DNA from 4 places in the Pseudomonas huanghezhanensis genome. Region 3 is predicted to be linked to each of the others. Evidence: predicted binding sites of a transcription regulator. Region 3 holds the regulator's gene; each other region holds the start of a gene.
The links. The regulator sigma-54, encoded in region 3, starts transcription at its own class of promoters, with help from an activator protein. The targets are predictions, from matches to a motif close to ANTGGCATNNANNTTGCTNT.

Region 1 (8,013 bases), 840 kb from region 3:
TCGCCATCGAGCTGGACGATCAGAGAAGCTGGCCACCCAAACTGCCCAGTACCGTGGCAGATGCCGGGATTCTGGACAGTCGCGAATCCCGTAAAAAACTGCTTGATCAACTCACTCGATTTCCCCCCGCACGCCTTGCTATCGCCTGCGACCCGAGGCGCTCGCCCGATCGTGGCAGTGTTGCGCTGATCGCGGAGCTGGCTCGCTGCGCGGGCTCGACACGGGTCTGGCTGCTGCCTGCACCCACCGGTCAGGCGCTGGACGCTGATCGCCTCGGCGACTGGCACGCGGCGCTCCAACAACTGGAAGTGAACTGGGCGGACACTGCGCCGCTGACGTGGCTGGAGACGGGGCATGACTGACAGCAAAACCACTCAAGCGCTTCGGCTGGCCGTCGTGGGCCACACTAATGTCGGCAAAACGTCCCTGCTGCGCACACTGACCCGCGATGGCGGTTTCGGTGATGTGTCCCATCGACCCAGCACCACTCGGCACGTTGAAGGCGCCCGCCTGTCGGTGGACGGCGAAGCGCTGCTGGAGTTGTACGACACGCCAGGCTTGGAAGACGCCATTGCATTGCTTGATTATCTGGAGCAGCTCGATCGGCCGGGCGAAAGGCTCGACGGCCCTGCCCGGTTGGCGCGATTTCTGGAAGGCAGCGAGGCGCGTCAACGATTCGAGCAAGAGGCCAAGGTACTGCGCCAGTTGCTGGAGTCCGATGCCGGCCTGTACGTCATCGACGCCCGTGAGCCAGTGCTTGCCAAATACCGCGATGAACTGGCCGTGCTCGCCAGTTGCGGGAAACCTTTGCTGCCCGTCCTGAATTTCGTCAGCAGCGCGCAACACCGCGAGCCCGCCTGGCGCGAGGCACTTGCGCGACTGGGGTTGCACGCGCTGGTGCGTTTCGACAGCGTGGCGCCGCCCGAGGATGGCGAGCAAAGGCTGTATGAGAGTCTGGCGCTGCTGCTTGAAACATCACGTCCCCAGCTGGAAAGGCTCATCGCCGATCAACACCTCCAGCGCGTGGCGCGGCGGCATAGCGCTGCGCGGTTGATTGCCGAATTACTGCTCGATTGCGCGGCGTGTCGTCGCAGCGTCGCAACGCAATCCGATCAAGTGCAAACGGCCATTTCGGACCTGCGTAAGGCCGTGCGCCAACGTGAACAACGCTGCGTCGAGTCGCTGCTCACGCTCTACGCATTTCGCCCTCAGGACGCTTCGGCCAGTGACCTGCCACTGCTCGACGGACGCTGGGGTGATGATCTTTTCAACCCCGAAACCCTGAAATTGCTGGGCGTTCGGGTGGGTGGCGGAATCGCGGCAGGTGCAGCGGCAGGTGCTGGCGTGGACCTGCTGGTGGGCGGAATCACCTTGGGAGCTGCGGCGCTGGTGGGGGCGATTGCCGGCGGTGCGTTGCAGACTGCGCGCAGTTACGGCGGCCGACTACTGGGCAAGATCAAAGGTCAACGCGAACTGACGGTCGACGACGCAGTGCTGAGGCTGTTGGCATTGCGGCAGCGGCAACTGCTGTTAGCGCTGGAAGCCCGCGGACACGCGGCGATGGACAGCATCAAACTGAGCGCCCCGCAGGACAAAACGTGGCGCGAGGGCAAGCTCCCCGACGACTTGCGCAAAGCGCGCGCTCACCCGCAGTGGTCGTCGCTTAACCCGCATTCGAAGTTGAATCAGGCCGAGCGACAGGAGTCGATTGAAGCGCTGGCTGCAAGCCTCAATACCGCTTGAGCATTTTGGGTGCGTGAACCGCTAAATAACGCCGACAGTCGCCCCGATGATTTGGGGATACTGTTAACGCGTCAGCCCCGGTATGATCCCGCGCCCGATACACCCGGAACCGGATACACATGAAACCCACCTTGATCGCTGCCGCAGAAATCGACCGTCTCGATACCTGGGCCAAATATTCCAGCCACATGTGCGGAGGCTGCATTTCCAGTTGCTGCACATTGCCGGTAGAAACCAAGATCAAGGATCTGATCCGGATTGGCATCGTTGATGAGTTCGAAATGGGCGAAAACCCTAAGAACATCGCCAAGCGTTTGCAGAAGGAAGGGATCGTCGAGCGCTTCAATCAGAAGACCGGGATTTTTACTTTGCAGCGCATGAGCAACAACGACTGCCTGTACCTGGACCGCAAAAGCCGCTTGTGCACGATTTACGAAAAACGCCCCGACACCTGCCGCAATCACCCGAAAATCGGGCCGCGCCCAGGCTACTGCGCGTACATACCCAAAGCCGTTGTGCGTGAAGATCGCGGAACGCTGGGCTCAAACACAGGGCGTGCGCCGCTGAAGTTTTGATGGGGCTTGCTGTAGGAGCGCGCTTGCCCGCGATTGCGTCGTGTCAGCCGATATTACTGGCGCGACGAATTACGTTATCGCGGGCAGGCGCGTTCCTACACCGACATCGCGCAGCATCAACCCGCTCAGCGCAAACAAAAACGCCCCCGACCTTGCGGTCGGGGGCGTTTTTTTACGGCTGATTAAAAACTAATCAGTTGCCGCTTTTCTTGGCAGCGCGGGTACGCTCGCTTTCGCCAAGGATTTTCTTACGCAGGCGAATCGACTTTGGAGTCACTTCGCACAATTCGTCTTCTTGAACGAATTCCAGCGCTTGTTCCAGCGTGAAGCGGATAGGCGGAACCAGAGCGATGGTTTCGTCTTTACCGGAAGCACGCATGTTATCGAGCTTCTTGCCTTTGGTTGGGTTAACGCCCAGATCGTTGTCGCGGCTGTTGATGCCGACGATTTGACCTTCGTACACGTCTTCACCGTGACCCAGGAACAGTTTGCCACGAGCTTGAAGGGTTTCCAGCGAGTAAGTCAGAGCCTTACCGGTAGCTACCGAAACCAGCACGCCGTTCTGACGGCCGGACATGTCGCCGGACTTCATCACGTCGTAACGGTCGAAGATCGAGGTCAGGATGCCTGCACCGGAGGTCAGGGTCAGGAACTCGTTACGGAAGCCGATCAAGCCACGTGCCGGGATGTTGTACTCAAGGCGAACACGGCCTTTGCCATCCGGAACCATGTTGGTCAGATCGCCCTTACGGATACCGATCTGTTCCATGATCGAGCCCTGGGATTCTTCCGGCAGGTCGATGGTGACGTTTTCGTACGGTTCGTGCTTGACGCCATCAACCATGCGGATGATAACTTCAGGACGACCAACGCCCATTTCGAAGCCTTCGCGACGCATGGTTTCGATCAGTACCGAGAGGTGCAGCTCACCACGGCCGGAAACTTTGAACTTGTCGGCGGTGTCGCCTTCTTCAACGCGCAGAGCAACGTTGTACAGCAGCTCTTTGTCCAGACGTTCCTTGATGTTACGGCTGGTGACGAACTTGCCTTCGCGACCGCAGAAAGGCGAATCGTTCACCTGGAAGGTCATGGAAACGGTTGGTTCGTCAACGGTCAGCGGCTTCATCGCTTCAACGGTCTGCGGATCGCACAGGGTGTCGGAGATGAACAGCTCGTCGAAGCCGCTGATGCAGACGATGTCGCCGGCAGCTGCTTCTTCAACGTCTACACGGTGCAGACCGTGGTGACCCATCAGCTTCAGGATCCGACCGTTACGGCGCTTGCCGTCAGCATCGATAGCAACGACCTGAGTGTTCGGCTTGACCTTGCCGCGAGCAATACGGCCAACGCCGATGATGCCCAGGAAGCTATTGTAGTCCAGTGCCGAGATTTGCATCTGGAACGGACCATCACGGTCAACCTTTGGAGCCGGTACGTTGTCGACGATGGACTGGTACAGCGGGGTCATGTCTTCAGCCATGTCCGTGTGTTCCAGACCGGCAATACCGTTCAGCGCAGAGGCGTAAACGACTTTGAAGTCCAGCTGTTCTTCGGTAGCACCCAGGTTGTCGAACAGGTCGAAGATCTGGTCCAGAACCCAGTCCGGACGCGCGCCTGGACGGTCAACCTTGTTGATAACCACAATTGGACGCAGGCCGGCTTCGAAAGCCTTCTTGGTCACGAAGCGGGTTTGCGGCATAGGGCCGTCTTGAGCATCGACCAGCAGCAGAACGGAGTCGACCATCGACATCACACGCTCTACTTCACCACCGAAGTCGGCGTGGCCCGGGGTGTCAACGATGTTGATGTGGTAGCCATTCCAGTTGATCGCGGTATTCTTCGCGAGAATGGTGATACCACGCTCTTTTTCCTGGTCGTTGGAGTCCATCACGCGCTCATCGTTGAGCTCGCCGCGTTCCAGAGTGCCGGATTGACGCAAGAGCTTGTCAACGAGGGTAGTTTTACCGTGGTCAACGTGAGCAATGATGGCGATGTTGCGTAGATTTTCGATCACTTGTGTATCTCGATCAGAGGATTCGGTCAGCTGACTGGTTACAGGCAGCTATGAACAGTAGAGTCGGCAAAAGCCGTTACGGCTTGACGACTGGTGTCGGGGGGCCGGTGACGCAAGCCACAGGCAAACAGCCCCGGGCACTTAGCTCGGTCGATAAACGCGCACATTGGCATGCCCCTCACTGAGCAAATGGTGAGCATGCAGGCGACTCATGACGCCTTTGTCGCAATACAGCAGGTACTGGCGCGTGTAATCCAGTTCCTTGAAACGGCCGTTCAATGCATAGAACGGCAGCGTTTGTACTTCAATGCCAGGCAATGCCAGCGGCTGATCGTCCTGTGCATCCGGATGACGGATGTCGATGACGACCTGCCCGGCCAGCGCCAGACTGACTTCTTCTATGTCGACGCCCTGGCCCAATTCTTCGATCACACGATCAACGGGGACCATCTTCGCGTTCTCGAGCGCACGCTCCAGAATCGCCATATCAAACTGTTGTTCTTCGTACTCGATGCGATTGCGCTTTGCAGCGGTCTTGGGATTGACCGAAATCACCCCGCAGTACTCAGGCATGTGCCGGGCGAAATTTCCGGTACCTATCTGATCTGCCTGATCAATGATGTCCTGCTTATGGGTGGCGATCAGCGGGCGTAACACCAGCTTCTCCGTCACCTGATCGATCACCGACAAATTTGGCAGCGTCTGGCTCGACACCTGGGAGATGGCTTCACCTGTCACCAGTGCGTCGATTTCCAGACGATCAGCGATCGTGGTCGCAGCGCGCAACATCATACGCTTCAATACTACGCCCATATGACTGTTATCGACTTTTCCGAGAATTTCTCCCAGAACTTCCTCGAACGGTACGCTGACGAACAGCACCCGTTGCGAGCTGCCGTACTTCTTCCAGAGAAAATGCGCGACTTCCATAACGCCCAGCTCGTGGGCCCTTCCGCCCAGATTGAAGAAGCAGAAGTGGCTCATCATACCGCGGCGCATGATCTGGTAGGCCGCAACGGTCGAATCGAACCCGCCGGACATCAAAACCAACGTCTGCTCCAGCGAACCCAGCGGGTAGCCACCCAGGCCAGTGTGCTGACTGTGGATCACGGACAACCGTTGGTCGCGAATTTCCATCCGCACTTCGATTTCGGGCGACTTGAGGGAAATACCGGCCGCGCCGCACTCTTCGCGCAGTCTGCTGCCGACATATTTCTCGACGTCCATGGAGCTGAAATCGTGATGACCGGCACGCTTGCAGCGAACCGAAAATATCTTGCCCTGGACGGCATCGCCGAAGTGCAGCTTGCACTTATCGTAAATGTCTTCCAAGTCACCCAGCGGGTATTGATCGACCTGCAGGAAATACGTGATGCCTGGCATGCAGCTCAGGCGCTCGGTCATGTCTTGCAGGGCTTTGGGATCAGTGACCCTGGTTTCGACGTCAAGGTTGTCCCACACACCATCCACCACCAGCGCCGGGTCCAGATCACGGAGCACGGTACGGATGTTTTTGGCCAACTGCTTGATGAAGCGCTTACGCACAGGCCGGCTTTTGATAGTGATCTCGGGGAAAACTTTAACGATTAGTTTCATGAAAACAGCGCGCAGGGTGCCGGTCGAAAAATAGGGGGCAGAATTATAGCGGAAATTGCTCAAGGTTTAACCAGCTATCGTGCAGTCAATCATCAGCGCACCAAAACAACACCCTGCACAATTATCGAGCACCAAAAAGGTGCAATGAATTTTCATAAATGCATCTTTTAACGCGCTTAATCTCGGTGTTGAGGCGGAAAACCCAACATAGGGCACTGGCATGCAAATTGCTCCCTTGTGAGGCAGGTTGCCTTGGCCGACTATCGCGCCCGGCGTCACCCAAATTGAAGGGCACACAACTACCAAGCCCTAATCCACCCCGGAGGACAACATGTCGAAGTCGGTTCAACTCATCAAAGATCATGACGTTAAGTGGATTGATCTGCGCTTCACGGACACCAAAGGCACTCAGCACCACGTGACCATGCCAGCTCGCGATGCGCTGGAAGACGACTTCTTTGAAGTCGGCAAAATGTTCGACGGTTCCTCCATCTCTGGCTGGAAAGGCATCGAAGCCTCCGACATGATTCTGCTGCCAGACGACGAAACTGCCGTCCTGGATCCGTTCACCGAAGAGCCAACGCTGATTCTGGTGTGCGACATCATCGAACCTTCGACCATGCAAGGTTACGATCGCGACCCACGCGCCATCGCCCACCGCGCTGAGGAATACCTGAAGTCGACCGGTATCGGTGACACTGTATTCGCCGGCCCGGAACCAGAATTCTTCATCTTCGACGAAGTTAAATTCAAATCCGACATTTCCGGCTCCATGTTCAAAATCTACTCCGAACAAGGCTCCTGGATGTCCGACGCCGACATCGAAGGCGGTAACAAGGGCCACCGTCCAGGTATCAAAGGCGGTTACTTCCCGGTTCCTCCGTTCGACCACGACCACGAAATCCGCACCGCAATGTGCAACGCCCTTGAAGAAATGGGCCAGATCGTCGAAGTTCACCACCACGAAGTGGCAACCGCTGGCCAGAACGAAATCGGCGTGAAATTCAACACGCTGGTCAAGAAGGCTGACGAAGTTCAGACGCTCAAGTATGTCGTACACAACGTTGCTGACGCTTACGGCCGCACCGCGACCTTCATGCCGAAGCCTCTGTACGGCGATAACGGTTCGGGCATGCACGTTCATATGTCCATCTCCAAAGATGGCAAGAACACCTTCGCTGGCGAAGGTTATGCCGGTCTGTCGGACACCGCCCTCTACTTCATCGGCGGCATCATCAAGCACGGTAAGGCCCTCAACGGTTTCACCAACCCGGCGACCAACTCGTACAAGCGTCTGGTTCCAGGCTTCGAAGCTCCAGTGATGCTGGCCTACTCGGCACGTAACCGCTCCGCCTCGATCCGTATTCCTTACGTCAACAGCCCTAAAGGCCGTCGTATCGAAGCGCGCTTCCCGGACCCGGCTGCCAACCCATACCTGGCGTTCGCTGCACTGTTGATGGCTGGCCTGGACGGCATCCAGAACAAGATCCACCCTGGCGACGCAGCTGACAAAAACCTGTATGACCTGCCACCTGAAGAGGCTGCAGAGATCCCACAAGTGTGCGGCAGCCTGAAAGAAGCCCTGGAAGAACTGGACAAAGGTCGTGCGTTCCTGACCAAAGGCGGCGTTTTCAGCGACGACTTCATCGATGCTTACATCGCTCTGAAAAGCGAAGAAGAAATCAAAGTACGTACCTTCGTACACCCACTGGAATACGAGCTGTACTACAGCTGCTAATCCAGTCGCGTCTGCGAAAGCCGCGTGAACAAGAGGCCTCCTTCGGGAGGCCTTTTTTGTGCTAGATGATTGCGGATGGAGCGATTTCTCGCTCTATAGAAACTCCCAGAGTCCTCTAGTTCTCAGTCGTAGGTAGCGCAATGAAACAACCGGTCATTATCGGTCCCCCGCCCTAGACTTCTATCAATATCCCTGTCAGCGCCCAGATAGATGTTAACGATTGGCCACTTCGGCTTCACATTGATACACCTATAGCCTCCAGGCACATTCCAATCGATTTGCATAAAGTAATTTTCATCTGGAAAAATCCGACCAATGCCACCAATGGTTTCGCCTGGAAATATGTC
Region 2 (8,013 bases), 2.8 Mb from region 3:
ACGGCAGCGCGATGCCGTTTCCGCATGTGCAGGGTGCGTTTCGCGAATCATTGGTGATCGACGCCAGTCAGGCCCACGTATTGGCCGACCACGTCAGTCTGGCCGAAGGCGCGTTGGCTGAGCCGTTATCGGTGGGCTTGCACGCCATTCAGCGGGCGGGGCCGGTGTTCGGCAAGCGTGTGCTGGTGACCGGTTGCGGGCCTATCGGCAATCTGTTGATTGGCAGTTTGCGTGCAGCGGGCGCCGCGCAGATCGTCGCCGTGGACCTGGCTGACAATGCGCTGGAGTGCGCCCGAAAAATGGGCGCCAGCGTGACTCACAACACTCGGCAAACGCCGGATGCACTACAGCAATACAGCGCTGAAAAAGGCTATTTCGACGTGATGTTTGAAGTCTCGGGCAGTGCCCAGGCGTTGCGCGATGGCCTGGCCTGCGTTGCACCGCGCGGCGTAGTGGTCACGGTGGGGCTGGGCGGCGATGTGTCGATCCCGCTGAACGTGTTGGTGAGCAAGGAAATCGACCTGCGCGGCACGTTCCGCTTCCACCCCGAGTTCGCCCAGGCTGTGGATTTGCTCAATCGTCGGGTGATCGACGTTTTGCCGGTGATCTCCCACACAGTGCCGTTCAAAGACGCGGTGCAGGCGTTCGATCTGGCCGGGGACAAAACCCAGGCGATGAAGGTGGTGCTCGACTTCGGCGTGCCAGACTGAGTCGCGCAGTTCTTCACCCAACGCCCGCTTTTGTGGGCGTTGACGAGCCAGAGTGAGGCCGCGATGCGGTCTGTCAGACTTACCGCATCGCAGCCTTTTGTCTGGGTCAGGTCAAATCAATCTCCACCACATTCCCTGCCAACCGAACCGCCCAGGTACGAAGGCGCAGGGCAGCGTCTTCCAGGCAAATGCCGTCTTGCAGTCGGTAATGCTGTTTATACAGCGGGGAGGCGATGACCAGATCCCCCGACAGACTGCCGATGATCCCGCGGCCGATAACGTTGGCGCCCGACACCGGATCGCGGTTGTCCACGGCAAACAACTGAGCGGTCCCGCCCGCGTCGATCACCTGAAACAGCGCCACCTGAGTCGTGCCCACCAGCGCCACCACACCGGAATTGGGCACCAGATCCTGGCGGGCGCACACCGCGCGCCAGGCCGGTGCCTGAACGTTGTCAATCATCACAGCGTTGGCGTGGTTCATTGTGCAATCTCCTCGACGGCAATCAGGTTGAGTTCGTTGGCGCGTGCAGGACGACGCTGGCTGCGTTCCTTGACGAACTGGATGTCCGGGTCACCGCGCTTGTCGTTGACGAAGGTGCGGAAGCGCTTGAGTTTTTCAGGGTCTTGCAGGGCATTTGCCCATTCACATTCGTAGCGCTCGACCACCAGTTGCATCTGCGCTTCGAGTTCTCCTGCCAGGCCCAGGCTGTCGTCGATCACCACCGCTTTCAGGTAGTCCAGCCCGCCTTCCAGGCCTTCGCGCCAGACTGAGGTGCGCTGCAACTTGTCGGCGGTGCGTATGTAGAACATCAGCACGCGGTCGATGTAGCGAATCAGCGTCTCGTCGTCCAGATCGGTGGCAAACAGTTCGGCGTGGCGCGGACGCATGCCGCCGTTGCCGCACACGTAAAGATTCCAGCCGTTCTCGGTGGCAATCACGCCGATGTCCTTGCTCTGCGCTTCAGCGCATTCGCGGGTGCAGCCGGAGACTGCGAACTTGAGTTTGTGCGGCGAGCGCAGGCCCTTGTAGCGATCCTCGATGCTCAGCGCCATTTGCACGCTGTCCTGCACGCCGTAACGGCACCAGGTGCTGCCAACGCAGGACTTCACGGTGCGCGTCGATTTACCGTACGCATGGCCGGTCTCGAAACCGGCGGCAATCAGCTCGCTCCAGATATCCGGCAGCTCATGCAATTGCGCGCCGAACAGGTCGATGCGCTGGCCGCCGGTGATCTTGGTGTAGAGGTCGTATTTTTTCGCTACCGCGCCAATGGCGATCAAGCCGTCAGGCGTGATTTCGCCCGCCGGAATACGCGGCACCACCGAGTAGGTGCCGTTCTTCTGCATGTTGGCCATGAACGTGTCGTTGGTGTCCTGCAACGGCACCAGCTTAGAGTCCATGATCGGCCGGTTCCAGCACGACGCGAGGATCGAGCCAATCGCTGGTTTGCAGATGTCGCAGCCCACATGCCCTTTGCCGTGGCGAGCGAGCATATCGTCGAAGGTTTCGATGCCTTCTACGCGCACCATCGCGTACAGCTCTTGCCGCGTGTAGCTGAAGTGTTCGCACAGACTTTTATCGACCGCGACGCCGCGTGCAATTAGCTCATGTTCGAAGACTTGTTTGAGTAACCCGGCGCAACCGCCGCAACCGGTGCAGGCTTTGGTCTTGGCTTTCAACCCGCCAAGGTCAGTGCAGCCGCCATCGATGGCCGAGCAAATCGCGCCTTTGCTGACGTTATGGCAGGAGCAAATGGTTGCCGTGTCAGGCAACGCGTCAGCGCCCAGCGTTGGCGCGCCTTCGCTGAGCGGCATGATCAGGCTCGACGGATCGGCTGGCAGCTTGATGCCGTTTTGCACGTATTGCAGCAGCGTGTCGTAGTAGCTGTTGTCGCCCACCAGCACCGCGCCGAGCACGTGCTTGCCGTCGGCCGACACCACCAGGCGGCGATAGCTGCCGCTGGCTTCATCAATGAAGCGGTAGCTGCGAGAGCCCGTCAGCGCGCCGTGGGCATCGCCGATGGACCCGACGTCAACGCCCAGCAGTTTGAGCTTGGTCGACATGTCGGCGCCGAAGAACGGTTCGGCCTCCAGTTCGCACAGTTGCGCGGCCACGTTACGGGCCATTTGGTAACCGGGCGCAACCAGACCGAACACGCTGCCATTCCAGGCTGCGCATTCGCCAATAGCGAAAATATCGGAGTCGCTGGTGCGGCAGTGTTCGTCAATCGCGATGCCGCCCCGAGGCCCCAGTTCCAGCTCGCATTGGCGGGCGAGGGCGTCTTGCGGACGAATACCGGCTGAGAACAGCACCAGGTCGGTTTCAAGAAACTCGTCACCGGCAAAATTCATGCGATAGCGGTACTCCTCGCCCGGCGTGATCGACTGCGTGGCGCGTGACAAATGAACGCCCACGCCCAGCGCTTCGATGCGTGACTTCAAGGCTGCACCGCCGAAATCGTCCAGCTGCACCGGCATCAAGCGGGGCGCAAATTCCACCACATGCGCTTCCAGGCCCAGCGACTTCAGCGCGTTGGCCGCTTCCAGACCGAGCAGGCCGCCGCCGACGACCACGCCGCGCCTGGCGTTTTTGGCTGCCGCCTGGATGGTGTCGAGGTCGTCGAGAGTGCGATAGACCAGGCGTGAATCCCCGGATGCGCCTTCAATCGGCGGCACGAACGGGTAAGAGCCGGTCGCCAGCACCAGTTTGTCGAACGCAAAGCAGCCGTTGGCAGTGATCACTTCACGTCGTGCGCGGTTGATCTCCAGCACCGGGACGCCCAAATGCACCGTCAGCCCGCTCTGTTGATAGAGATCGGCGTCACACATGGCCAGGGACTCGGCGTCGCGGCCACCGAAATACTCGGACAGATGCACCCGGTCGTAGGCGCGCTGGCGCTCTTCGCCGAACACATGAATGCGATAGCGATCCAGTGCGCCGTCGGCAATCAATTGCGCGACGCATTGGTGGCCGACCATGCCGTTACCGATGACTATCAGGGTGGGCATATCTTCAAGAGGGGCGACTGTGGTGTTCATAGCAAGTCCCGGCCAAAGCCAATTCAGGTTTTTTGAAAGCAAAAAAAAGGCGCCCGGAACCTTTCGGTTCCAGGCGCCTTTGCCTGTTCTTTGTGGTTGCTGCGACCCCGCCGGAGTGCGGAGGTGTCGGCGCAACCTGCTGAGCCTGGCGATCGTCGTTGACCGTCTTGGCTGCCAACCGTGCATTCAGGCTGGACTTGTGTGGATCAAAGCAAGGGGTGTGCCAGCGGGTGGTTGGGTGCGTATGGAGGGAGGTTTTTCGAGGTTGGCTGCTCGATAAATGCTGGGTGCGAGGCGGGTTGGCAGGCGCCAATCGGCTCTGATTGACCACTAAAGAGACTGGCCATCCCTTGATAAGCAAGGCGCGAAAAAAGTGCGTGAATGGTCATCGGCGCTTCATTGTGAGGCCAAATCTATTGCCGTCGGCCCAGACCAAACCTCGCTCCAACAGGTTCATCAGCTCCGCTTGTAGCTTAAAGCTTGAAGCTTGCCGCCTAACGCAGCCCCTCTGGCCCATCCCTTGCAACACCTCAGCCATAGGTGATCAACGCCGATTACCCTCTTCACGACAAAGGCGCCGTGTGCTCCCCGTTTTCGGACGGAGGAGAACAGGGCGCCTTTTTTTTGGTTTCGGGAAATGGATATGGCGAGTCGAAGCGTTTCAAGCGTGTGTCCTTATTGCGGTGTGGGCTGCGGGATTGTCATGCAGGTGGAAAACAACCGCGTCATTAAAGTGAGCGGTGACAAGACGCACCCCACCAATCGCGGGCGTCTGTGCACCAAGGGCAGCACGTGCGCCCAACCGCTGACCGAGTCCGGGCGGATGGAGTCAGCGTACGTGCGCGATGCGCGTCATCAGGAGCCGGTGCGGGCGGGGATCGATCACGCCATCAGCGAAACCGCTCGCCGTTTGCGCGCGATCATCGACACCCACGGCCCGGATGCTTTGGCGTTTTATGTGTCGGGGCAAATGTCGCTGGAAGCGCAGTACCTCGCCAGCAAGCTTGCCAAGGGCTTCGTGCGCACGGCGCATGTCGAATCCAATTCGCGACTGTGCATGGCAAGCGCTGGCAGCGGCTACAAACTGTCGCTTGGCGCTGACGGACCGCCAGGCTCCTACGAAGATTTCGACAAGGCCGACGTGTTCTTCGTGATCGGCGCGAACATGGCCGACTGTCACCCGATTCTCTTCCTGCGCATGATGGATCGGGTCAAGGCCGACGCGCAGTTGATCGTCGTCGACCCAAGGCGCAACACCACGGCCGACAAGGCCAGTCTGTTCATGCAGATCAAACCCGGTACAGACCTGGCCCTGCTCAACGGCCTGCTTTATCTGCTGATGGAGAACGGCCATACCGACCCTGCATTTATAGCCTCGTTTACAGAAGGCTGGGACGCGATGCCGGCGTTTCTGGGCGACTACACTCCCGACAAAGTCGCGCAGATAACCGGGCTGGCCGAAGCCGATATTCGTCAGGCCGCCAAGATGATCGGTCAGGCCCGCGACTGGATGAGCTGCTGGACCATGGGCCTGAACCAGAGCACCCACGGCACCTGGAACACCAACGCGTTATGCAATCTGCATTTGGCGACAGGCGCCATTTGTCGCCCCGGCAGCGGCCCGTTTTCACTCACCGGGCAACCGAATGCCATGGGCGGAAGGGAAATGGGCTACATGGGCCCAGGACTTCCCGGACAGCGCTCCACGCTGGTGGCCGAGGATCGATCCTTTATAGAAGCGATGTGGGGCGTGCCGGCGGGCACCCTGCGAACCGAGTCCGGCAATGGCACCGTGGCGATGTTCGAGCAGATGCGCGATGGCGACATCAAAGCGTGCTGGATCATCTGCACCAACCCGGTGGCGTCGGTCCCCAACCGACAAACCGTAATCGAAGGCTTGCAGGCAGCCGAGCTGGTGATCACGCAGGATGCGTTTCTCGACACCGAAACCAACCGCTACGCCGATATTCTGTTGCCCGGCGCACTGTGGGCGGAGGGCGACGGCGTGATGATCAACTCCGAGCGCACCCTGACGCTCACGCAAAAAGCGGTGGACGCGCCCGGTGAAAGCCTGCCGGACTGGCAGTTGATTGCTCGGGTCGCCTGCGAAATGGGTTACGCCGACGCGTTCACGTATGCGTCGGCCAGCGAGGTGTTCGAGGAGATCAAGCGCGCCTGGAACCCCAGGACCGGCTATGACATTCGCGGCGCCAGCCATGCGCGGCTTCGCGAACGACCGCTGCAATGGCCGATTGCCGCTGACGATTCAGACGAACGCAATCCGATTCGTTACCTCAATGATGGAGTCAGCCAAGCGCTGACAGTTGCGTCAGACGGAAGTCGTCCTGCCGTAGTATTTCCAACCGCCAGCGGTAAGGCGGTGTTCTTGCCGCGCCCGCATTTGTCCCCGGCAGAAATGCCCAGCGAAGACTTCCCGTTCGTGCTCAATACCGGTCGGGTGCAGCACCAGTGGCATACGCTGACCAAGACCGGGAAGGTTCCGACACTCAACAAGCTCAATCCCGGGCCTTTCATCGAGCTGCATCCCAAAGATGCGGCAGCGCTTGGCATCAAGGACAAGGACGCCGTAGAAGTACGTTCGGTGCGCGGCCGTGCGGTGTTGCCTGCTGTGGTGACAGATCGGGTACGCCCCGGAAATTGCTTCGCGCCGTTTCACTGGAACGATGTGTTCGGCGACAACCTGGCGATTAACGCGGTCACCAGCGATGCGGTGGATCCTGTGTCGTTTCAGCCGGAGTTCAAGTTTTGCGCAGTGGCGTTGCAACGGGTCGAGCTGATAGCCCATCGCTTCTTTGAAACCACGTCCGCTGCCGAGGTAGCGTTACCGCCCGAGGGTAAACCGGGGCTGACGTTGCTCTGGGCTTCGCAAACCGGCAACGCCCAATCCCTGGCCGAACGTTTCGGCAGCCGTTTGCGGAACGCCGGCATTGCCATTGATGTGCGCGCGATGGACAGCTTCCCGGCTGCGCAACTGGCGCAAGTGGATAATTTGGCGCTCATCAGCAGCACCTTCGGTGATGGGGAGTCGCCGGACAACGGGCAGAGTTTTTGGCAGTCGCTGAGCCAACACGACGCCCCGCTCGAAAACCTTCGCTACGCGGTGTTGGCGTTGGGCGACCCGAGTTACGACCGCTTTTGCCAGCACGGTAAAAACCTTGATCAGCGCCTCGAAAGCCTCGGCGCTTGCGCTTTGTTGCCTCGTGTCGATTGCGATCCGGAATTCGAGGAGCCCGCGGATGCCTGGTTCAAGGCGCTGCAACAGGCGCTGGCCCTTGATGTGCCTGATGTGGTTGGAGTTGAGGGTGTGTCGGCGGTGAGGCTGCACACCCGTTCGCTTCCATTTTCATCTGGCTTGTCGATCAATCGACGCCTGAACACCGAGGGCACGCAAAAGGACACCCGGCAGTTCGCGCTGGCGCTGGGTGATTCGGGCTTGCACTACGAGGCTGGCGATGCCCTTGGCGTGTGGCCGCGTAACTGTCCGGAACTGGTCAACGAGTTGCTCGACCTGACAGGTCTTGACCCCGAGCACCTGGTAACGATTGAAAAATACGGCGACGTGCCGCTGGGCGAAGCCTTGGCTGGGCATTTCGAGATCGCCAGGCCGCATTTCGACACGTTGCAGTTCATCGCCGAACGCGGCGGCAGTCCTGAGCTGAAAATACTGTTGGGCGACACTTATAAAGGTGAGCTGAAAGACTGGTTGTGGGGGCGGCAGTTGGCGGACGTGCTCCAGGCATTTCCGATGCGTTGCAGCGCTGAAGATCTGCTGGCCTCACTCAAGCCCCTGCAGCCACGCTCGTACTCCATCGCTTCGAGTTCCAAAGCGCATCCGCATGAGGTTCATTTGACCGTCTCAACGGTGCGCTATGGCAAGCGCAAAGGTGTGTCTTCGACGTTCCTCGCTGACCGCGCCGAGCAGTGCGAGGTGCCGATTTTCCTTCAGCCGTCCAAACATTTTCGCGTACCCGGCGACGGCGATGTGCCGATGATCATGATCGGACCGGGCACCGGCGTGGCGCCGTTTCGCGGGTTTCTTCAGGAGCGCAGGGCGCGTGGCGATGGCGGCAAGAACTGGCTGTTCTTCGGCGAGCAACATGCGGCGACCGATTTTTATTACCGCGATGAGTTACAGGCCATGCAGCAAGACGGCCTGTTGACCCATCTGAGCCTGGCGTTCTCACGGGATCAGGGTGAAAAGATTTACGTGCAGCATCGTATCGAGCAGCAGGGCGCCGAA
Region 3 (8,013 bases):
GCGGTGGCGAACCTGGACATTCTTGAGCGATTGCTGCAGGACCTGACCCAGTCGTTCGGTCAGGTAGACGGAGCGGTGATGCCCGCCGGTACAGCCAATGGCGACAGTGACATACGCACGGTTGCTGGCCGCAAAACGTGGCAGCCACTTGTTGAGGTAAGCGAAGATGTCCTGAAACATCTCCTCGACGTCGGGTTGCGCCGCGAGGTAATCGGCAACAGGCTTGTCGAGACCGGATTGCTCACGCAGCTCTGGTTTCCAGTAGGGGTTAGGAAGGCAGCGCACATCGAACACCAGGTCGGCGTCCACTGGCATGCCGCGCTTGAATCCGAACGACTCGACCAGAAACGCGGTACCTGGCTCCGGCTTGTTGAGCAGCCTTAATTTGAGCGCGTCACGCAGTTGGTACAGGTTGAGATTAGTGGTGTCGATGGTGAGGTCGGCAAGATCAATGATCGGCCCTAACAACGTTTTTTCATCGCGAATAGCTTCAGCTAGCGAACGGGTCGCAGTGCTGAGCGGATGCCGTCGTCGCGTCTCGGAGAAGCGCTTGAGAAGCGTCGGCTCGTCGGCATCCAGAAACAGCACGTCGCACCGAATATGGCGGGCGCGCACTTCTTCTAGCATCTTAGGGAAGCGGGTCAGGTGGCTAGGCAGATTGCGCGCGTCGATGGAAACAGCGAGCAGGGGCTCCGCCAGTTCGGTATGAATCAACGCGCGTTCGGCCAGCTCCGGCAGCAAGCCGGCGGGCAGGTTATCAACGCAGTAGAAGCCGCTGTCTTCCAGCACATCGAGAGCCGTACTCTTGCCTGAGCCGGAGCGGCCGCTGACGATGATCATCCGCATGATTAGTGACCGGTCTGCTCGTCGAGTACCACTTGATAAAGGGCTTCACCGGTTGGTGCAGTGCGCAGTTTTTCACGCACCTTCTTACGGTCAAGCATGTTGGCTATCTGGCGCAGCAGCTCCAGATGCTGGTCAGTGGCGGCCTCCGGAACCAGCAGCACGAACAGAAGATCGACCGGGGCGCCATCGATGGCGTCGAAATCAACAGGGTGACTGAGTTGCAGTAGTGCGCTAATGGGACGAGTGCAGCCCTTGAGGCGGCAGTGCGGAATGGCTATGCCGTTGCCAAAACCCGTTGAACCGAGTTTTTCGCGGGCTATCAAGCTCTCGAAGACAGTTTGCTGGTCGAGGTCAGCCAAGTGCGGGTGAATGACTTTGGCAACCTCTTCGAGTACAGCTTTTTTACTGCCGCCCGGCACGTTCACGAGGGAACGGCCAGGGGTCAGGATATTTTCAAGTCGGATCATGTGTGGGGAGTGTCAGCGAGCGGCAACACCTTTGAGGGTGCTTTGCTGCTTTTCCTTATGCTTGAGCAATTGTCTGTCGAGCTTGTCAGTGAGCAGGTCGATTGCAGCATACATATCGTCATGATCCGCATTCGCTACGACCTCTCCACCAGGGATATGCAGGGTGGCCTCGATCTTCTGTTTGAGTTTTTCGACGGCCATCGTCACCTGTACATTGGTAATTTTGTCAAAGTGCCTCTCGAGCTTTTGGAGCTTCAGCTCTATGTACTCACGCAGGGGCTTGGTCACTTCCAGTTGGTGTCCACTGATGTTGACTTGCATACAGCTTCTCCTTCATTGCCAGTGCATAAAGAGGCAGGCTTGGTTGCCTGCCACTGGAACGCTGTAGCGCGTGACCTCTACATCAGTCGCTTACGTTCGCTCGAAGGAGCTATCCCTAACGATTCGCGATATTTGGCGACTGTGCGACGAGCCACTTGAATGCCTTGTGCCTCCAGTAAACCAGCGATCTTACTGTCACTCAATGGCTTTTTCTGATTTTCGGCGGCAACCAGTTTTTTGATGATCGCGCGAATCGCCGTGGAGGAACACTCGCCGCCCTCAGAGGTGCTGACGTGGCTGGAGAAGAAGTATTTCAGTTCGTAAATGCCACGTGGCGTGTGCATGAACTTCTGCGTGGTCACCCGCGAAATGGTGGACTCATGCATGCCCACCGCTTCGGCGATGTCGTGCAGGACCAGCGGTTTCATTGCCTCGTCGCCGTACTCCAGAAACCCCCGCTGATGCTCGACAATCTGCGTCGCGACCTTCATCAGGGTTTCGTTGCGGCTCTGCAGGCTTTTGATGAACCACCGCGCCTCTTGCAACTGGTTACGCATGAAGGTGTTGTCGGCGCTGGTGTCAGCGCGACGAACAAAACCGGCATATTGCGGATTGACTCGCAGTCGCGGCACGGATTCCTGATTAAGCTCCACCAGCCAGCGCTCGTTGTGCTTGCGCACGATCACGTCGGGCACCACGTATTCGGCTTCGGTGGATTCGATCTGTGAACCCGGACGAGGGTTAAGGCTCTGCACCAATTCGATCACCTGGCGAAGATCGTCTTCCTTGATCTTCATGCGGCGCATCAGTTGGGCGTAGTCACGACTGCCCAACAGGTCGATGTAATCGCTGACCAGACGTTGTGCCTCGGCAAGCCATTTGGTCTTTGCGGGCAATTGTCGCAATTGCAGGAGCAGGCATTCGCTTAGCGTGCGTGCGCCTATACCGGCAGGTTCGAATTGCTGGATGCGATGCAGGACGGCTTCAATTTCGTCGAGTTCGATATCAAGTTCAGGATCGAAAGCGTCGAGGAGCTCCTCGAGCGATTCGTCCAGATAACCCTGATTGTTGATGCAGTCGATCAGGGTTACTGCAATCAGTCGGTCAGTGTCCGACATCGGCGCCAGATTCAACTGCCACAGCAAGTGGCTCTGAAGGCTTTCGCCAACGGAGGTACGGGTGGTGAAGTCCCACTCGTCATCATCATTGCTGGGCAGGCTGCTTGCGCTGGTCTGGTAAACGTCTTCCCAGGCTGTATCGACTGGCAATTCGTTTGGAATGCGCTCACTCCACTCGCCGTCTTCAAGATTGTCGACAGTCGGGGCGGCTTCCTGGTAGGTCGGCTCCTGGACGTCCGGGTTGGGTTTCTGTTCGATGTTGTCGGCCATCGGGTCGGCGTTATCGAAGTCTTCGCCTTCTTCCTGACGTTCGAGCATAGGATTGGACTCCAGCGCCTCCTGGATTTCCTGTTGGAGATCCAGAGTCGACAATTGGAGCAAGCGGATGGCCTGTTGCAGCTGCGGTGTCATCGTCAGCTGCTGGCCCATTCTCAAGACTAGCGAAGGTTTCATGGCAGGGGCTAAACACCTTATTCGTTCGCCGGCGCAGATGCGCGCCATCCACTACAGGGCGCTGAGGCGCCAACTTAAGCAAATTATATGCCTGAAACCAGAGTGTTTGCCTAGCGTGCGATGACAATTAATACAGATCAGTGATCGGGCAGTGATGCCATCGATCAGCAGGTCCGTTGTCATCGCCGCAAATTACAGGCGGAACTCGTGGCCGAGGTATACATCTTTCACCAACTGGTTAGCCAGAATGGTTTCAGAGTCGCCTTCGGCAATCAGCTGTCCATCGTTGACGATGTAGGCCGTTTCACAGATGTCCAGTGTCTCGCGGACGTTGTGGTCCGTGATTAACACACCGATACCCTTGGCCTTCAGGTGATGAATGATCTGCTTGATGTCGCCGACGGAAATCGGGTCGACGCCAGCAAACGGTTCATCGAGCAGGATGAATTTGGGCGAGGTGGCCAGCGCGCGTGCAATTTCTACACGACGGCGTTCACCGCCTGACAAGCTCATGCCGAGGTTGTCGCGGATGTGAGTAATGTGGAATTCCTGCAGCAGGCTCTCCAGCTCCTTGCGGCGCGCCGGGCGATCCAGCTCCTTGCGTGTCTCAAGAATGGCCATGATGTTATCGGCAACGGACAGCTTGCGGAAAATCGATGCTTCCTGCGGAAGGTAGCCGATACCGGCGCGAGCGCGGCCATGCATGGGCTGATGGCTGATGTCTTGGTCATCGATCAGCACGCGACCCTGTTCGGCCTGGACAAGGCCGACGATCATGTAGAAACAGGTAGTCTTGCCAGCGCCGTTAGGCCCCAGCAAGCCAACGATCTGGCCGCTTTCGATGGACAGGCTCACATCGCGGACGACCTGACGGCCTTTGTAGCTTTTAGCCAGATGCTGAGCTTTCAGCGTTGCCATTACTGGGCCTTCTGCTGGTCGGTTTTCTTTTTCGGCTGGATAACCATATCGATTCGTGGTCGCGGCGTAGTGATCCTGGTGCCGTTTGCACGGCCGGCATTCACAACCTGCTTGACGGTGTCGTAGACGATTTTCTCGCCTTCGGAGGTGTTGCCGTCGTTGATGACCTTGGCCTTGTCAATCAGCACGATACGATCCTGGGCGGCGAAGTACTGAATTGTAACGCCGTAAGCCTGGACAATCGGTTTATCCACAGCGGGTTTCTGCTCGTAGTACGCAAGGTTGCCCACGGACGTGAACACGTCGACTTCGCCTTGCGCGTTACGGGTGATGGTCACAGTGTTGCCCGTGATCTTCATGGAGCCCTGGGTAATGATGACGTTGCCTTTGTACGTGGCGACGCCTTGCTTGTCATCCAGCTGCGCATCATCCGACTGAATGTGGATGGGCTGGTCGCGGTCTGTGGGCAAAGACCAGGCGCTCGCGCTTCCCAGTGCTGCGCCCAGGCCGAGCAATAAAGGAAGGGTTTTAACGAGCGTCATACTGTCCTCTTACGTTGGAGAGCAGGTCCATCCTGCTGTCTTTCAAATACGCTTTCATTCCGGTGGCGGTGGTCACACCGCCAAGGCCGTCGATTCTAACGGCTTGCTGGGTCTCCGCATATTGCTTCTGAGGGAATACGGTCATGCGGCTACTGGTAATGATTGTCGTGCGACTCTTTTCGTCGGTCCGATTGATGCGCACATTGTCTATCAGCTCGACATGATCACCGCCAGGAGACACCTCCGCAGTCCTGCTTTCGACATGCCATGGAAACGTCGAGCCGCGATACAGCTCAAGGTTCGGGGTCGTCAGAAGAGTAATGTCGGTGGCCTTGAGGTGTTCGACCTTGTCTGCCGTCATCTCATACTGCATGCCGCCGTCCGGAAGGAACTGAACGCTGTGGGCATTGATGGCGTAAAAGTCGATAGCGCTCTCATCGACCGCAGACCTGGGCTGGTCCATGAAGCTTTCGGGACTGATATCCCAGTAGCCCGCCGCCGCCAGCAGCACTGCAAGCACACCGCATACCAGGAAAATACGAAATTTTTTACTGAGCATAATGGACTTCTATAAGTAGACGGCATGAGCCGCTTCGAGGTTGCCCTGGGCACTCAGAATCAATTCGCAGAACTCGCGGGCCGCGCCTTCGCCGCCACGCGCCTGAGTGACTCCGTGCGCATGCTGGCGTACGAAACCCGCTGCACTGGCAACCGCCATCCCTAATCCGACCCGCCGAATCACCGGCAGGTCCGGAAGATCGTCGCCCAGATAGGCAACCTGTTCGTAGCTTAGGCCCAATTGGCTCAAAAGCTCGTCGAGCACCACCAGCTTGTCTTCTCGCCCCTGGTACAAATGGGCGATCCCCAGATTTTTAGCCCGACGCTCAACAACGGGGGTCTTGCGACCGCTGATAATGGCAGTCGTGACGCCAGACGCAATCAGCATTTTGATGCCCTGACCATCCAGCGTGTTGAAAGTCTTGAATTCGCTGCCGTCTTCCAGAAAGTACAGGCGGCCGTCGGTCAGCACACCATCGACGTCAAAAACAGCCAGTTTGATGTGCTTGCCGCGTTGCATCAGATCGTTCATGTCGTTACTCATTACATGACTCCCGCGCGAAGAAGGTCCTGAAGGTTGAACGCGCCCACAGGACGGTCGTTCTCGTCAACCACGATCAAGGCCCCGATCTTGTGGTCTTCCATGATTTTAAGGGCTTCAGCAGCCAGCATCTCCGCATGCACTGTCTTGCCATGCGGGGTCATCACCTCATCGATTATCGCCTGGCGAATATCGATGGGGCGGTCCAGGGTCCGACGCAAATCACCGTCGGTGAATATACCGGCAAGGCGGCCGTCGGGTTCGACAATGGCGGTCATGCCAAGGCCTTTGCGGGTCATTTCCATCAGGGATTCGCGCAGTAGCGTCCCGCGTGCAACCTGAGGCAGGTCAGCGCCGGAATGCATCACGTGTTCGACTTTGAGCAGCAGACGTCTGCCCAGTGCGCCGCCCGGATGTGAGAACGCGAAGTCTTCTGCAGTAAAGCCGCGGGCGTCCAGCAGGGCAATTGCCAGTGCGTCGCCCATGGCCAGGGCTGCTGTGGTCGAGGACGTCGGCGCCAGGTTCAGCGGGCAGGCTTCATGCAAAACATGGGCATTGAGATTGAACTCGGCAGCTTTTGCCAGGGTCGATTCGGGGTTGCCGGTGAGGCTGATCATTTTGATGCCCAGACGTTTGATCAGCGGCAACAGCGTGACGATTTCAGCAGTGGTGCCGGAGTTCGAAAGCGCCAGGATGATGTCGGCCGAGGTGATCATGCCCATGTCGCCATGGCTGGCTTCGGCAGGATGGACAAAAAACGAGGGTGTTCCAGTGCTTGCCAGTGTCGCGGCGATTTTTTTGGCGACGTGTCCGGATTTGCCCATGCCCAGCACGACGACACGCCCGCTACCGGCCAGAATCATCTCGCAGGCGCTGACGAAATCCGCATTGATGTGTGCAAGCAAGCCTTCCACAGCTTCTACTTCAAGGCGGATTGTGCGTTGTGCCGATTGGATCAGGTCGCTTGATTGGCTCATGTTGTAAAAGGGTAGGCCTGATGAAAAGGCGGCGATTATAGCGGCAATGTTGAAAACCCTCACCCATCATTGTCGGTCTTTGTTTATAGAAGGGCGTTGTCTTTGAGCGCAAAGACCGGTGGAAGTGTTTATATGTGCGGGAAATTTCCGGCGCAGTTGAAATATCCTTCCTCATTCCAATTGATGAGGGCATCACTCTTGGGCGGCGCGTGACAGCGGTGGTATAGTTCGCCGCTTGTTCGGCCCTCCAGCCAGTGTGTCGTTCGTCAAGGACGAGGCATCTGAGAGACAGGCTGTTTCGCAAGGAGTTTAGATGAGTGCCGATAACGGCTACGCGGTCGAACTGAAGGGCGTGTCCTTCAAACGCGGTTCGCGAAGCATCTTCAATAATGTGGATATCCACATTCCCCGGGGCAAAGTCACCGGCATCATGGGCCCGTCAGGTAGTGGCAAGACGACACTCCTGCGGCTAATGGGCGCCCAGCTTCGGCCAAGCAGTGGTGAAGTCTGGGTTAATGGTCAGAACTTGCCTAATTTGTCTCGCAGCGATCTATTCGATGCGCGTAAGCAAATGGGCGTTCTGTTTCAGAGCGGGGCGCTGTTCACCGACCTCGACGTGTTCGAAAACGTAGCCTTCCCGCTGCGTGTTCACACGAAGCTGCCCGAAGACATGATCCGCGACATCGTTCTGCTCAAGCTGCAGGCAGTAGGTTTGCGTGGCGCTGTCGAACTCATGCCTGACGAATTGTCCGGAGGCATGAAGCGTCGTGTTGCGCTGGCCCGTGCGATTGCGCTCGACCCACAAATTCTCATGTATGACGAGCCATTCGTTGGGCAAGACCCGATTGCGATGGGCGTTCTCGTGCGCTTGATCCGCTTGCTCAATGACGCGCTCGGAATCACCAGTATTGTTGTGTCTCACGACCTCGCGGAGACCGCCAGTATTGCTGACTACCTGTACGTGGTCGGTGATGGGCAGGTGCTGGGACATGGAACGCCGGATGAGTTGATGGAGTCGGACAACCCGCGCATTCGTCAATTCATGACTGGCGATCCGGACGGTCCTGTACCGTTTCACTTTCCGGCAGCGGATTATCGCGAAGATCTTTTGGGGAAGCGCTGATGCGCAGAAAGTCACTGATGGAGCGGGTTCGCCTGATGGGGCGGTCCGCTATCGATATTGTTGCAGTGTTGGGTCGCTCGGGTATTTTTCTGGTTCATGCCTTGCTGGGACGAGGCGGGATTGGTGGTGGATTCCAGTTGTTGGTGCGC
Region 4 (8,013 bases), 2.4 Mb from region 3:
GAAGTCGGCGCCAACTGATACTCGTGGATACCTACGCCCCAGCCCTGCTTGGCGCGCTCGGTCTTGCCGCCCAGCAACAACGCTAAAAGCTGATGGCCGAAGCAGATACCCAACAACTTATCGCCGCGCTGGTAGCGCTCGAGCAGATAAGTCTTGAGGGTTTGAATCCAGGGATCGGCGCCAAAGGAATCGGCTTTGCTACCGGTAATGAGGTACGCGTCGAATTGCTCATCATCGGCCGGATACTCCCCGTGCATGACGTTGTAGACCGTGAAATCGGCTGCAATCGGCTGGCGAGCGAACAATGACTGAAACATGTGACCGTAGCCGTGGTACTGCTCGACCAATTCCGGACGCAAAACGTCTGTTTCCAGGATGCAGATGCGTAACGACATAAAAAATACCCGAAGCACTGAAGGGGAGAATGCACACACTCAAGCCTGCCTTGAATGGACGCTCCAAGGCAAGGCCCGCATGGGCCATGTGCCAACTGCAGGCTGAACCCGAGCAGTGCCTAAGGCGAGTGCGGGCCTCAGAATGTCTTCAGGCTCACCGGCTTGACGCTGAAGAGCGCCCCGCCCGGGTTTCCCTGTCCCGCTGCGTGCGCACAGCGTCGAATATGAAAGCCTTTATCACTCGCATCCTTTGCTGCCTGAATTTATTTTCATATCAACACACAAGCGGTCATCAATCTGGGGGCTTCAGTCCGAAACGTTATGCGTTAACTCCAGTTACTAGGAAGCTGGTTGTCAGACGCTTCTGACTCGGACGAACGGTAGCGAGCTATCGGATTGGCGTTAATTTGCCTCAACGTGTCTAGCGAGGGAATAAGTGAGTGATAGCCAAGCGCCTGCCGCTTTTTTAGCCTGAAAACTCATATACCTAATAGCGAAGTGATCTAAGAAGCGCGGCACTGGCGCTCTAAGGTTAAGTCAGTAGCAGAAGCGCCTATAAAACATTTAATTCAGCGCCCTTTTTTCCGGCGGTTTGCCGGACTGCCTGCTCTTTAATTTCACCTTTGCCAGCTGCCTGCTTCTCCCGTTGTTGAAGCCGGTGGACTTTTGTCGCTCAGGAATAAAAAAAGGCATATGTCATGTTTAAACATTCGAAAGTACGTCAGGCCGGACTCATCCTTTTCGCTACCACGCTGTTATTGATTCTACCCAACATGACACGCCTGTTTGGCTGACCGGGCAGGTCATCCCAGACGCGCTCTGGCGCGCTGTTCGCAGGTATGAATTCATTCGAGGGATTGCAGGACTGCTTCAATACACGACGCCGCTTCGACACCAACTGGCTCCTACAGAGGTCTTGGAGATGCTTGGCGGGGGGCTCGGCGAGGCGTCGGAACTGTAGACGCGTATTAATTCGCGAGACGGCGGGACTGGTTCAACACATGACGAAGTGTCGATCTGTAGGCGCGAATTCATTCGCGAGCCGGCAGGACTGATTCAACCCGTGACGCCGCCTCGCCAACAAGTGGGCTCCTACAGAGCTCGCACCTCAACCTTGACGCTGCACCTGCATCATTGGCGCAGGTTTAGGCAGCGCTGATGCGACGGTCGGCGACACTGTCACTTTGGCGTGCATCTGCTCGCAACCACCACCACGGCGCATGCCGCGCACCGGACAGGCATCCAGGTAATCCAGACCCACCGCCAGTTTCAGGTGACGCTCGGGAATGGCCAGTTGATTGGTGACATCAAAGCTGTACCAGGCGTCGTCGATCCACGCTTCTGCCCACGCATGGCTCGACAAGTGTTCGCTGTTTTCGCTGTACAGATAGCCCGAGACATAACGAGCCGGCACGCCCAGACTGCGCGCGCACGCCAGGAACGCATGAGTGTGGTCCTGACAGACGCCTGCCTTGTTGGCAAATGCCTCGGCCGCGCTGGTGTCGACTTCGGTCGCGCCCGGCGTGTAAGTGATGTGCTGGTTGAGCGCGTGCATCAGGTCAATCAGGCTATTACGGTCGCGACGCTTTTTGGATTCCCTGGCTGCAAAACTACGAATGGCCTCGTCAGCTTCGGTGAGGCGCGTGACCCGCAGAAATGGCAACTCAGATTGCGATTCGTGCTCGGCTTCGCGCTTCTCGTCGATCTCGACCTGCCCGCGGGCACCAATCACGATCGCCTCATGAGGCTCGTCGAGCGTCAGCACGTGCAGGATATTGCCAAACGGGTCTACCTGCGCGCGCACCGGGCGCGGCAAGGTCAACTGCCAGCTCAATACTTGCTGGCGCTCGCTGTCGTGAGGGGTCAGACGCAGATACTGGATGCTGGCGCGGACCTGATCCTCGTAGTGATAGGTGGTCTCGTGGCTAATTGAGAGTCTCATGCAGCCTCCAGATAAGATGTGTGAATAACACTACCCAGTTGGGCCAGCAGCGGAATGAATTCGTTCAACCATTCATGCAAACCCTCGTCGAGGATTTCATCGATACCGGTGTAGCGCAGACGGGCATCGAGTTCGGCAGCCAGACGTTGAGCCGGACGACCGTTGGCGCCAGGCAAGCTGGCCAGAATCAGATCCAGCTCCTCCAGACACGCGCGCAGTGAGCGTGGGATATCTGCACGCAACAAGAGTAATTCTGCGACCTGACGAGCACCCGGCGCATCGCGGTACACCTCGGTATAGGCCTCGAACGAGGACAACGCACGCAGCAAGGCGCTCCACTGATAGTAGCCAGCCGCCGAATTGTCTGCCGCAGCATTGGCGGACGGACCGCGCAACTCAAGCATTTCATAGCGCGCATCAAGCATGCGCAGGGTGTTGTCAGCGCGCTCGATGAACGTACCAAGACGAATAAAGCGGAATGCGTCGTTACGCATGATGGTGCCGTAGGTGGCGCCGCGGAACAGGTGCGAGCGCTCCTTGACCCACTCGCAGAAACGACTCATGCCGTAACGACTCAAGCCCTGCTCGGCAATCCCGCGAATTTCCAGGTACGTGGCGTTGATGTTTTCCCACATGTCCGCAGTAATGCGCCCACGAACTGCATGAGCACTGGCCCGTGCGGCCCCGAGGCAGCTATAAATGCTCGCAGGGTTTTCAGCATCCAGGGCGAAGAAATGCAGCAGCCGCTCGGCGTGCAACTCGCCATGGCGCTCCAGATAATCGTCCAGCGTTCCAGTGATCAGCAGCGGCATGGCGATTTCATTCAGCCCGTCGCCGCGGCCGTCCTGAGGCATCAGGGACAGCGAATAACTGACGTCCAGCATCCGTGCGAGGTTTTCGGCCCGCTCCAGGTAGCGGGACATCCAATACAGATCCGAGGCAGTTCTACTTAACATTGGCAGGCATCCTTAATCCTCGACCACCCAGGTATCCTTGGTTCCGCCACCCTGCGACGAGTTGACCACCAGCGAGCCTTCACGCAATGCAACGCGTGTCAGGCCGCCGGGGACGACGCGGGTTTCGCGGCCCGACAACACAAACGGGCGCAGATCGATATGTCGCGGGGCGATGCCGTTCTCGACGAACGTCGGACAGGTCGACAGACACAAAGTAGGTTGAGCGATATACAAGTGGGGCTTGGCTTTGAGCCTGGCGCGGAAAGATTCGATTTCAGCCGCAGTGGCAGAAGGACCTACCAGCATCCCGTAACCGCCCGAGCCCTGGGTTTCCTTGACCACCAGATCGCCGAGGTTGGCGAGCACGTGAGACAACTCTTCCGGCTTGCGGCACTGCCAGGTCGGTACGTTCTTCAGGATGGGCTCTTCGTCCAGGTAGAAACGGATCATGTCGGTGACAAACGGGTAAATCGATTTGTCGTCCGCAACACCAGTCCCGATGGCGTTGGCCAACACCACATTGCCCGAGCGATAAGCCGACAGAAGACCCGGCACACCCAGCATCGAATCCGGATTGAACGCCAGAGGATCAAGGAACGCATCGTCCAGACGCCGGTAGATCACGTCGACGGGCTTCGCGCCATCGGTGGTCCGCATGAACACCCGATCATCACGGACGAACAAATCCGCCCCCTCAACCAGTTCAACACCCATTTCCCGAGCCAGAAACGCATGTTCGAAGAAAGCGCTGTTGAACCGTCCCGGCGTCAGGACGACCACGCTTGGATTGTCCAGCGCACTGGAGCTCTTCAGCGTGTCGAGCAGGAGATTGGGGTAATGATCGATTGGCGCGATCCGTTGCGCCGCAAACAGTTCGGGGAACAGCCGCATCATCATCTTGCGGTCTTCGAGCATATAGCTCACGCCGCTGGGGGTCCTCAGATTGTCTTCGAGAACGTAATACGTTCCATCTCCGTCACGTACCAGATCGACACCGGAAATGTGCGAATAGAGATCACGGTGCAGATTCAAGCCCTGCATCGCCAACTGGTACTGCTCGTTGGCCAGAACTTGCTCGGCGGGGATGATCCCGGCCTTGATGATGCGTTGATCGTGATAGAGATCGGCGAGAAACATGTTCAGCGCCTTGACGCGCTGAATACAGCCGCGCTCCACCACGCGCCATTCACTGGCGGGGATACTGCGGGGGATGGTATCGAACGGGATAAGCCGCTCGGTGCCTTGCTCGTCGCCATAGAGCGTAAATGTGATCCCGGCGCGATGAAACAACAGATCGGCCTCACGCCTGCGCTGAGCCAGCAACTCAGGGGGCGCTTCACCCAACCAACGGGCAAATTCCCGATAATGCGGGCGAACAATGCCGCCTGCATCGTACATCTCGTTATAAAAGGTGCGGATCATGCCGTACTCCTTGTCACCATGGACACAAGGGCCTTCGCAAGGCCCGTGCCAGCGGCATAAACGCTTTAAAATCAATTGGTTAAACAATCAAAATCACACCCGCGCACCATTCCTGTGCAAGAAGCGCCCTAACCAATTCTCTTACGCCTCATATAGAAGCGTCCCACCATTGAGAAAACTATCACCGGCATAGCCAGAGTTGATTTCACGGCAGGCCATTAGCTTCTGGATACTCACACTTATACCGGCAAACAACTCTCTGCCGGGCACCGAAGCGTGATGCATGAAAACGATTTCGACGCTGCAAGAGAACCTTGCCAACACCTACTCGTTACAGACTTCCCTTTATAGCCGCTCAATTGAGCGGCTTTTTTTTGCCCTGTTTTGAGCTGCGAGCTGAGCCGAGTTCACCCAGCTCGCCGCCTCATAGTGCTTCTAGCAATTAAGCGTGAAACCGTTTGATCTCCTGCTTCACACCCCAGCCTTCCACTTCCCCATCCAGGGGATCGAATGCCGCTTGCAGATCCTGTTCAAAGTCGCCGATACCGTCATAAGTCGCGTACATCACTTTGCTCAGCTGCAAGTCCCAGGCGCCATCGTCTCGGGCGTTGATCTGGGCATTGATGGACTCACCGCGAAACTGACCCGCTGCCTGACGCGCCCGCTCCTCATCCGGGAAGACAGCATAAAACTCAATGGGGTGAATACGAGCGAAGTCGAAACCGCCTTCTTTCATGCGGCGCAGTACGTTACTGCTGATGTCTTCTTGATAGGCTGTGCTCATGAAACGTCCTCCTATGCAACGATAGATAGAGTTTCAACGATCCCTGAACGCCCCGTCCGAAGGGGCCGCTTCACGGCAGATAATCTGCCGTGCGGGACTCAAGCATGTCGCTACAAGGCCGGCCCTGCGCTTGAAGCCAGAGTTACAAACCGGGCATCGATACAGGATCTGGGTCGGTTAGATGCGTCACCGGCCTCATTTGCAGACTACGCCCATTGATAGCCCGTTGCCAATTGCCGCAACAGGCGGAATCGGTTGATAAATCACGATGCTTCGACGATGGAAACGATCTGTACCGCATTCTGGTCCTTCAGAGTTTTGACCGTGGGCTCGTCGGTCCGGCCGTCCAGATCATTCAGGTCCAGATCAGTCGTCACAGGGAACAAATGCGGACGCAGACGCTGCGCGGCCTCCTCTTCACTGGGCCGCTGCTCGGACTCAAGATCGAGGGTCTGTTGCACGCCGTCTTTATCCAGAAACGAAATTGTCCAGACTTTCATCGATACCTCCTCAACCAGGCCGCAAGCCGGCCTACCGGAATCGGACTTCGGATTTTCCTCATTCGTTCAACCTGTTATGCGCGCAGCGTCCAATACACAAGCAAAAAAAAGAGGCCACGAGGGCCTCTTCTTGTGCAGCAGCCAGACTAAGGCTTGGCGTCCTTAACCCCGGCAGTATTGTCCAAAAGGCTTTTCGTCGCGATCTGCAGGAAACTGTCGAGCTTCTTGCGCAACTCAGCCACGTCCGGTGCATCCGGGATCAGCTCGGCGTGTGGCTTGGTGCCAAGCGTGTAGGCGTAAATCTTCGGCTCCATTTCCTTGGGTTCGATCAGGATTCGATCACCCGTGACGATCGCCACGGTCTGCTCACTGCCCGACGGCTTGATGACACCGAAGCCCTTATCGCCTTCCGGCAAGCTGAGCAAATCGCGGCCCCAGCATTGGTTGACGGTGTCGCCACCCAGACGGCCCATGATGGTCGGCACGATGTCGATCTGTGTACCGACGATACTGCTGCGAGAACCGAACTTCTCCTGCAGGCCCGGCGCGATCATCAACATTGGCACGTTGAAACGGCCGAGGTCCATTTCGGTGATCTGCTCGTTATTGCCGAAACCATGGTCGCCAACGACGATGAACAAGGTGTCTTTGTAGTAAGGCTCTTTCTTGGCCTTCTCAAAAAACTGCCCAAGCGACCAGTCGGAGTAACGCATCGCGGTCAAGTGTTCATCGAGCGAACCGTGTCCGGTTACACGCTCTACTGGCAAGTTAGTCGGCAGCGCGTAAGGCGTGTGATTGGAGAGCGTCTGCAACAGCGCATAGAAAGGACGGCCCTTATCTTCGCGTGCCTTGAGCTCCTGGGCGCCACGGTCGAACATGTCCTGATCGGACACGCCCCACGTCGGGTCAGAGAACACCGGGTTCACGAAGTCATTACGGCCGATGAAGTTGGTCATGCCCTGGTTGCTGAAGAAACCGGACTGGTTGTCCCAAGCGAAATCGCCGTTGTAGACGTAAACGTCATCGTATTTACGAGCGCTCAGCAACTGCGGCAAACCGGACAACTTGTGGCTGCCCTCCGGCGTCTGCATCAGGTACTCGAAACCTGGCAGGTTGGGGAAGCACGCCATCGTCGCGAACATGCCTTGGTGGGTGTGAGTGCCGTTGGAGAAGAAACGGTCAAACAGCAAGCCCTCTTTGGACAGCTTGTCAAAGTAAGGCGTGATGTTCGACTCGTCGCCCAAAGCCCCTACAGAGTGGCCGGCGAAGCTTTCCATCAAAATGACGACCACGTTTTTAATCGGAAGGGTTTTATCCGCTGGCGGCGAGAAGTTACGACGTACAGCCGCCGTGTCCGCGTCGATCAGCTTGTCGTTGGGTGTCAGCAGCATGTCACGCACGGTTTGCTGGGCTTGCGCCGTTGGCAAGTTGCCCTTCCAGATGTTGTCGCGATCTTCTGACATCCGGCTCTTGGCAGCGGCGATCAAAGTCAGCGTGCCATTGAGACCCAGTGTGTTGGCGAAATTGGATTCGGTGGTGTACGCGTCACCCCAGCGCAGCGGCGGGCCTTGACGCAAGGTGCCGCGCGCAGCCACCACGGCGATCAACAGGCAGACCACGAACACACCAATGCGCGTATACCACGGCGCCACTTTGCGGTTGCTCGCGGTGGCCAGGTTGAACTGGCCGCTCGGCCGGGTCAGACGGTCGACGCCCTTGAACACCAGGCTCAGCAACCACGTCACCACCGCCCATGCCAGCAGGTAACGGACCACCGGAAAGCCGTACCACAACATACTGAGTACGGTTTTCGGGTCTTCCTTGACGTACTGAAAGACCAGACCGTTGAGGCGCTGGTGGAACTCACGGTAGAAGTCCATCTCCATCAGACCGAAGAAGGTCGTGATGCTGGCTACCAGCGTCAGCCAGAAACGGAAGAAGCCGCGCGCCGCCATCAATCGTGCGCTGAACAATGCCAGCAGCAACGGAATCAATAGGTAGACCACCAGTCTCA

Region 1: the regulator sigma-54 is predicted to act here: its motif matches at 6,143-6,162, upstream of glnA (glutamate--ammonia ligase).
Region 2: the regulator sigma-54 is predicted to act here: its motif matches at 3,961-3,980, upstream of nirB (nitrite reductase large subunit NirB).
Region 4: the regulator sigma-54 is predicted to act here: its motif matches at 4,749-4,768, upstream of OYW20_RS10140 (circularly permuted type 2 ATP-grasp protein).

Annotation. Positions count from the first base shown of each region.
Region 1 covers NZ_CP113949.1:5,479,161-5,487,173, forward strand. The annotation lists gene OYW20_RS24790 (DUF2868 domain-containing protein) at 1-362, shown strand, start outside; gene OYW20_RS24795 (GTPase/DUF3482 domain-containing protein) at 355-1,743, shown strand; gene OYW20_RS24800 (YkgJ family cysteine cluster protein) at 1,863-2,318, shown strand; gene typA (translational GTPase TypA) at 2,512-4,332, opposite strand; gene thiI (tRNA uracil 4-sulfurtransferase ThiI) at 4,474-5,928, opposite strand; gene glnA (glutamate--ammonia ligase) at 6,260-7,666, shown strand; gene OYW20_RS24820 (hypothetical protein) at 7,789-8,013, opposite strand, start outside.
Region 2 covers NZ_CP113949.1:1,680,692-1,688,704, forward strand. The annotation lists gene OYW20_RS07545 (L-idonate 5-dehydrogenase) at 1-710, shown strand, start outside; gene nirD (nitrite reductase small subunit NirD) at 817-1,194, opposite strand; gene nirB (nitrite reductase large subunit NirB) at 1,191-3,752, opposite strand; gene OYW20_RS07560 (bifunctional nitrate reductase/sulfite reductase flavoprotein subunit alpha) at 4,396-8,013, shown strand, end outside.
Region 3 covers NZ_CP113949.1:4,636,945-4,644,957, reverse strand. The annotation lists gene rapZ (RNase adapter RapZ) at 1-846, opposite strand, end outside; gene ptsN (PTS IIA-like nitrogen regulatory protein PtsN) at 849-1,313, opposite strand; gene hpf (ribosome hibernation-promoting factor, HPF/YfiA family) at 1,326-1,634, opposite strand; gene OYW20_RS21035 (RNA polymerase factor sigma-54) at 1,712-3,205, opposite strand; gene lptB (LPS export ABC transporter ATP-binding protein) at 3,398-4,123, opposite strand; gene lptA (lipopolysaccharide transport periplasmic protein LptA) at 4,123-4,665, opposite strand; gene lptC (LPS export ABC transporter periplasmic protein LptC) at 4,652-5,224, opposite strand; gene OYW20_RS21015 (KdsC family phosphatase) at 5,234-5,767, opposite strand; gene OYW20_RS21010 (KpsF/GutQ family sugar-phosphate isomerase) at 5,767-6,741, opposite strand; gene OYW20_RS21005 (ATP-binding cassette domain-containing protein) at 7,055-7,864, shown strand; gene mlaE (lipid asymmetry maintenance ABC transporter permease subunit MlaE) at 7,864-8,013, shown strand, end outside.
Region 4 covers NZ_CP113949.1:2,250,990-2,259,002, reverse strand. The annotation lists gene OYW20_RS10155 (amidotransferase) at 1-395, opposite strand, end outside; gene OYW20_RS10150 (transglutaminase family protein) at 1,504-2,337, opposite strand; gene OYW20_RS10145 (alpha-E domain-containing protein) at 2,334-3,293, opposite strand; gene OYW20_RS10140 (circularly permuted type 2 ATP-grasp protein) at 3,306-4,715, opposite strand; gene OYW20_RS10135 (ribonuclease E inhibitor RraB) at 5,158-5,499, opposite strand; gene OYW20_RS10130 (hypothetical protein) at 5,763-5,999, opposite strand; gene OYW20_RS10125 (LTA synthase family protein) at 6,146-8,013, opposite strand, start outside.